2 regions of the Veillonella atypica genome follow, and region 1 is predicted to be linked to the other one. Evidence: a T-box and tRNA genes for the amino acid it is inferred to sense, from the RefSeq annotation. Region 1 holds a T-box; the other holds one or more tRNA genes.
The links. A T-box is a leader RNA that pairs with one kind of tRNA and senses whether it is charged. The one in region 1 lies ahead of thrS (threonine--tRNA ligase), so its partner is inferred to be a tRNA-Thr.

Region 2: it encodes a tRNA-Thr, which carries the amino acid that the T-box ahead of thrS (threonine--tRNA ligase) is inferred to sense. The anticodon was not compared.

What each region holds. Positions count from the first base shown of each region.
Region 1 is NZ_JAPVXV010000004.1:68,170-71,735, reverse strand. Features, by position in the region: gene O3598_RS05955 (hypothetical protein) at 1-474, shown strand, start outside; T-box leader at 988-1,217, shown strand; gene thrS (threonine--tRNA ligase) at 1,292-3,202, shown strand; gene O3598_RS05945 (MarR family winged helix-turn-helix transcriptional regulator) at 3,430-3,566, shown strand, end outside.
Region 2 is NZ_JAPVXV010000005.1:48,608-52,173, reverse strand. Features, by position in the region: gene brxF (BREX-3 system P-loop-containing protein BrxF) at 1-115, shown strand, start outside; partial or broken gene O3598_RS07235 (undecaprenyl-diphosphate phosphatase) at 192-990, shown strand; tRNA gene O3598_RS07230 (tRNA-Thr) at 1,188-1,263, shown strand; tRNA gene O3598_RS07225 (tRNA-Tyr) at 1,274-1,358, shown strand; tRNA gene O3598_RS07220 (tRNA-Met) at 1,364-1,439, shown strand; tRNA gene O3598_RS07215 (tRNA-Thr) at 1,470-1,545, shown strand; tRNA gene O3598_RS07210 (tRNA-Met) at 1,551-1,627, shown strand; gene tuf (elongation factor Tu) at 1,848-3,035, shown strand; gene rpmG (50S ribosomal protein L33) at 3,271-3,420, shown strand; gene secE (preprotein translocase subunit SecE) at 3,462-3,566, shown strand, end outside.

The DNA of each region.
Region 1 (3,566 bases):
AGCAAGGGGACATTGTACATGACCGTTCCTAAGGATTTAAAACTCAATCCTAGTAACGACATTCCGGCGGACGTGCGCGAAACCATGCCGGCTATGCTTCGTGGCCGCATGGGTGAATCCATGATGGTTAACCTATTGCCACTAAACGATGAAGAAAAACAACAACTTCGCAATAACCCGCACAATGCGAATGCTATCGTATTTAACCGCGCTATGGGAATGGCGAGCAGCATCGGCAACTCCGCTAAACAAAGCAAAGTATATACATATATGAAAGACCATTACCTTAACATGATTATTGTTGCAAAAGATTACGACGATAATGGTGCTCATGGTAGCGGCGTTTTGATGGTATCTAAACAAGACAATTCCGACGACGTAATGTTGATCCTATTCAAGGGCCCAGACATTACAAACTCTAAAATTGAAAAAGTAATTGGATCCATGCTATCTGCGCACTTTGAACGTAAATAGATAGTTCTTGGAAATACTACAGGCCTGTACTAATTTGAGGGACACGTTAATAGAGCGTGTTTTAAGAATAGAACAGGCCTGTACTAATTTTAGGAAGATGTGTATGCGTATCTTTAGAAATAGAACAGGCCTGTACTAATTTTTAGAGAGATGTGTATGCGTGCCTTTAGGAATAGAACAGGCCTGTACTAATTTTTAGAGAGATGTGTATGCGTGCCTTTAGGAATAGAACAGGCCTGTAGTAATTTTTAGAGAGATGTGTATGCGTATCTTTAGAAATAGAACAGGCCTGTACTAATTTTTAGAGAGATGTGTATGCGTGCCTTTAGAAATAGAACAGGCCTGTACTAATTTTAGGAAGATGTGTATGCGTGCCTCTAGAAATAGAACAGGCCTGTACTAATTTGAGAGACATGTTAATAGAGTATATTTAGAAATAGAACAGGCCTGTTCTATTTTTTAGGAGGTACTTATATAGTTGAAATTTTTTAGGACCTATGATAAGATATCTTAGTAAAAGTGATGCAAAGGACATGATTCTTATATCCCTGTGTACCAGAGAGAGGCAGATGCTGGAAATGCCTTACACATATATTAGAGTTACCCCCTTTAAACTGATTTGTTGAACTTAAGTAGGCAAATACGGCAGCCACCGTTATCGGGCTTAATGAAGTGAATGAACTGTATCCTTGTGATGCGGTGAATTAACTAGGGTGGAACCGCGAATGATCTTCGTCCCTTGTTTTGTAGGGATAGGGGGTCTTTTTTTATTACAAAAATCCAGTCTATCCTAGATAATAAATTGGAGGAAATTAAAATGGCAGATGTAAAAATCATTTTACCTGATGGTAGTGCAAAGGAATACGCTGCTGGCACTACTCTTGGGGAAGCAGTAAAAAAATTGTCTAATAGTTTGGCTAAAAAAGTGTTAGCAGCCAATGTAAATGGAGAATTAACAGACCTTCGTGAAGAACTTGTAGATGGTTCTGAAGTAGCGTTTTTAACATTCGAAGAAGATGGTGGTAAACACACATTACGTCACACAGCTTCTCATGTTATGGCACAAGCGGTTAAACGCTTATGGCCAGAAGCAAAATTGGCTATCGGTCCTGCTATCGATAAAGGTTTCTACTACGATATCGATATGGAGCATACATTGACTCCTGAAGATTTGACTAAAATCGAAAAGGAAATGAGCCGTATTGTGAAAGAAAACTTGCCTATCACTAAATCCGTAATGTCTCGTCAAGAGGCTATCGAGTTCTTCAAATCTAAAAACGAAGATTACAAGGTAGAATTGATCGAAGACCTTCCTGAAGATGCTGTGATTTCTTGCTATGCACAAGGCGATTTTGTTGACCTTTGTGCAGGTCCTCACGTTGCATCCACTGGTAAGGTGAAAGCTTTCAAATTACAAAGCATTGCAGGTGCATACTGGCGCGGCGATGAAAAGAACAAAATGTTGCAACGTATCTACGGTACAGCATTTGAAAAGAAAGAAGAACTAGATGCATACCTTCACATGCTTGAAGAAGCGGCTAAACGCGACCACCGTAAACTTGGTAAAGAACTTGGTTTGTTCGTTATCAAAGAAGAAGGTCCTGGCTTCCCATTCTTCTTGCCAAAAGGCATGGCTCTTCGCAACGAATTGGAAAACTTCTGGCGCGAAGTACATCATGATTTCGAATATGATGAAATCCGCACACCAATCATCTTGAATAAACATTTGTGGGAAACATCTGGTCACTGGGATCATTACCGTGAAAATATGTATACTACAATCATTGATGACGAAGAATATGCAATTAAACCTATGAACTGCCCAGGCGGTATCTTAGTTTACCAAAACGAAATGCATTCCTACCGTGACTTGCCACTTCGTTATGCAGAACTTGGCCTAGTTCACCGTCATGAATTATCTGGCGCACTACACGGCTTGTTCCGCGTTCGTGCTTTCACACAAGACGATGCGCACGTATTTATGTTGCCTGAACAAATGCAATCCGAATTGATGAAAGTTATCGAATTGTTCGACCGTATCTATAGCCAATTCGGTTTGAAATACCATGTTGAATTGTCTACTAAACCAGACAATGCAATGGGTGATGATGCAATTTGGGAAGCAGCTACAGAAGCATTGCGTAACGCTATCGAAGCAAAAGGCATCGATTATGTTATCAACCCTGGCGACGGCGCGTTCTATGGTCCTAAACTCGATTACCATATCGAAGATTCCTTGGGCCGTACATGGCAATGTGGTACTATCCAATTGGATATGAACTTGCCTGAACGCTTTAACGTAGAATACATTGGTGAAGATGGTCAAAAACATCGTACTATCATGATTCACCGTGCATGCTTCGGTTCCATGGAACGTTTCATCGGTATCTTGACTGAACACTATGCTGGTGCATTCCCAACTTGGATGGCACCTGTTCAAGTGAAAGTATTACCTATTTCAGAAAAACACGTGGAATACGCTAACCAATTGGCAAAACAAATGCGCCATGACTACGTTCGCGTAGAAGTAGACGATCGCAACGAAAAAATTGGTTACAAAATTCGCCAAGCACAAATGGAAAAAGTTCCTTACATGCTCGTTGTTGGCGATAAAGAAATGGAAGATAATTCCGTTAACGTACGTAAACACGGCGGCGACGAATTGGGTACAGTTCCATTCGACGAATTCTTCAATTCCATTAAAATTGAAATTAAAGAACGCAACTAATTATATAATTGTTGATATATCTGATTATTTATCTATCATTTTTTGATGGATTTAACGATATTTGGTCAATAATAATTTAGTATAAAAAATCCTCTTATATACTGGACAGTTATCTTTAGATTTTATAATCTAATAGTAGCAGTTCATATATAAGGGGATTTTTCTTTTATTATAGTATCGGGAGAAATTATAATGAACATCTTATTATGATTAGGTGGTGACCTTGTGTGGAGAAGTCAAGTTTAGCTTCAATTTTGCAACGTAAAAAGAATAAAAATCTTACGCTCGCTCATCGTCAATTATGGGGGATGATTGACTTGGTTTATAAAGATTTCTATGATAAAGAATCTAAAATCTATGATGC
Region 2 (3,566 bases), on a different contig from region 1:
TGTAGGTTGGCGTGGTCATCTCGAAGGTGATCAATTGTACTTAGAACACAATAATGATCCAAAACATGCGGTAGTGACAATCACTAAACCTGAGCGTGTTATGGTTATTGATTAATTAGCGTTACATTAATTAATGAGGGCATTATATATTGCCATGCATTGTGACCACATTTTGAAAGAAGGTGAATGACATGGAACAATATGTAATAGCCCTCATTTTAGGTGTTATAGAAGGTATAACAGAATGTATTCCTGTATCGAGTACAGGTCATATGATTATTATTGGGCATATGCTCAATTTTGAAGGCACACATGCTGATGTATTTGAAGTGTTTATTCAGATAGGTGCCATCCTTGCTATTTATACACATTATAGACGTACATTTAACGGCTTTTTAAAACGGAAAAATTGGATAAAAACACGCGGCGTATCTTTGCTACATATTAGTGCGGGCATGTTACCCGTATTAATGGCTGGATATCTTTTGCAATACATTATAAAAGAGTATTTATTTGGACCAATTCCCGTTATAATAGGCCTTATTATAGGTGCTATATTTATGATTTATGCGGAAAAAAGAACAGTATCTGGACGATTGGTGGATTCTGTAAATAATTTGACTATATATCAATGCTTTCAAATAGGTCTATATCAAATGCTTTGTCTATGGCCTGGATTTTCGCGCTCTGGTGCAACCATTGCAGGGGGGATGCTTATCGGCTGTACACGGAGGGCCGCAGCTGATTTTTCGTTTATCATGGCTGTGCCTGTTATGATTATCGTGTGTGTGTATGATTTAGTGCGTGTCATACATGCATTGGGATTAAATGATATCATTATGTTTATCATTGGCACCGTCGTATCATATATTAGTGGGATATATAACGGTAAAAGGCTTTTTGTGGTATCTAAATAGATCCTCGTTGGCGTCGTTTGGATATTATCGAATTATAGTTGCTATTCTAGCAATAATCTATTTATATATGTGAGTTTAGATGTGAGTTCCTATGAGGCAAAAATGAAGTTGGAAAAATTCTAAAAAAATACTTGCGTCAGAAAAACTTTCATGATATATTGATATAGCACTAAGGGTGACTGCGAAGAACGAACGAAATTTTCAAAAAAGTTTTAAAAGGTTCTTGACACTTAGTGTGTCAGATGATACAATACATCTTGTCGTAATGATGCTGGCGTAGCTCAATAGGTAGAGCAGCTGACTTGTAATCAGCAGGTTGTGGGTTCAATTCCTATCGCCAGCTCCATTTTATTTATGGAGGGATTCCCGAGCGGCCAAAGGGAGCAGACTGTAAATCTGCCGTCTTCGACTTCGAAGGTTCGAATCCTTCTCCCTCCACCATTTATAGCGGGGTGGAGCAGTTGGTAGCTCGTCGGGCTCATAACCCGAAGGTCGCAGGTTCAAGTCCTGTCCCCGCAACCATAATTTCACAGTGAAGTGAACGTTCATTGTGCTGGTGTAGCTCAGTCGGCAGAGCGTATCCTTGGTAAGGATAAGGTCACCGGTTCAATCCCGGTCACTAGCTCCATACATGGCGGCATAGCTCAGTTGGCTAGAGCAATCGGTTCATACCCGGTGTGTCCGCGGTTCAAATCCGTGTGCCGCCACCATTAAACCTCACATTGGTGGGGATTTTTTTGTATCTACTATAAAAATATAATTATAACTAATTACATCCCTCGAAATAGGATGTAATTTTTTGTTTATTGACATTTGTGTATTATGGTATAATAATCTGTAGGAATGTATATTCCGTTGATTAAATTAGGTTATTATATTATAGTAATACTATAAAAGTATTTTGTTTTTGTGAAGGAGGATATAATCCTAATGGCAAAAGAAAAATTTGAACGTACGAAACCGCATGTTAACATTGGTACTATCGGTCACGTTGACCATGGTAAAACTACTTTGACTGCTGCAATCACTAAAGTATTGGCTGAAAAAGGCCAAGCTGATTTCCAAGATTACAGCATGATCGATAAAGCTCCAGAAGAACGTGAACGTGGTATCACAATCAACACTGCACACGTTGAATACGAAACTGAAAACCGTCACTATGCACACGTTGACTGCCCAGGCCATGCTGACTATGTTAAAAACATGATCACTGGTGCGGCTCAAATGGACGGCGCTATCTTGGTATGTTCCGCAGCTGACGGCCCTATGCCTCAAACTCGCGAACACATCTTGTTGGCTCGCCAAGTTGGTGTTCCTGCAATCGTAGTATTCTTGAACAAAGCTGACATGGTTGACGACGAAGAATTGATCGAATTAGTAGAAATGGAAGTTCGTGAACTTCTTTCCTCCTACGAATTCCCTGGCGACGAAGTACCTATCATTGTAGGTTCCGCTTTGAAAGCTTTGGAAGGCGACGCTCAATATGTAGCTAAAATCGACGAATTGATGGCAGCTGTAGATTCCTACATCCCAACACCAGTTCGTGATACTGACAAACCTTTCTTGATGCCTGTGGAAGACGTATTCACAATCACTGGTCGTGGTACAGTAGCAACTGGCCGTGTTGAACGTGGTCAAGTAAATGTAGGCGACACAGTAGAAGTTGTAGGCTTGAAAGAAAAAGCTGAACAATACGTTGTAACTGGTCTTGAAATGTTCCGCAAAACTTTGGACTCTGCAGTAGCAGGCGACAACGTTGGTGCATTGCTTCGTGGTGTTGACCGTAAAGACATCGAACGTGGTCAAGTATTGGCTAAACCAGGTTCCATCAACCCACACACAAAATTCAAAGCAGAAGTATACGTATTGACTAAAGAAGAAGGTGGCCGTCATACTCCATTCTTCTCCAACTACCGTCCACAATTCTACTTCCGTACAACAGACGTAACAGGTGTTGTAAACCTTCCTGAAGGTGTAGAAATGTGTATGCCTGGCGATAACGTAACAATGAATATCGAATTGATTACTCCAATCGCTATCGAAGAAGGTCTTCGTTTCGCGATCCGCGAAGGTGGCCATACAGTAGGCGCTGGCGTTGTAACTGAAATCGAAGGTTAATTAGTAGCCTTTGTAATAAATAGGACTCCGTAAGGGGTCCTATTTTTGTGTAAAGTTCTAGACAAGGAACGCCATTTTTTGTTATACTATTTCTGTCAGGTACATGTGCCTGGCTTTTTTGAGTTGCTTAAAATCTTGACATTGCTAGACACATATGATACTATTCATTAGTATGTAGTCGAGCGTTTTCGAGTACAAGAGACTTATTAGTAAATATAAAGCGAGGTGTGTCCGGATGCGTAATGCCATTACTTTAGCTTGCACAGATTGCAAACAACGTAATTACCAAACGAACAAGAATAAGAAAAACAATCCTGATCGTATTGAAATGATGAAATATTGCAAATTCTGCGGTAAACATACATTACACCGTGAAACGAAATAATTCTTATCATTCATTACCTGTTGATTTGAGGATGTGAACAAATGGCAAAGTCTAACTCAGCAGTACAACAACGTGGCGGATTTGGTAAATTCTTCCGCGGCGTAAAGGCTGAACTGAAAAAAGTAGTCTGGCCAACAAGAAAAGAG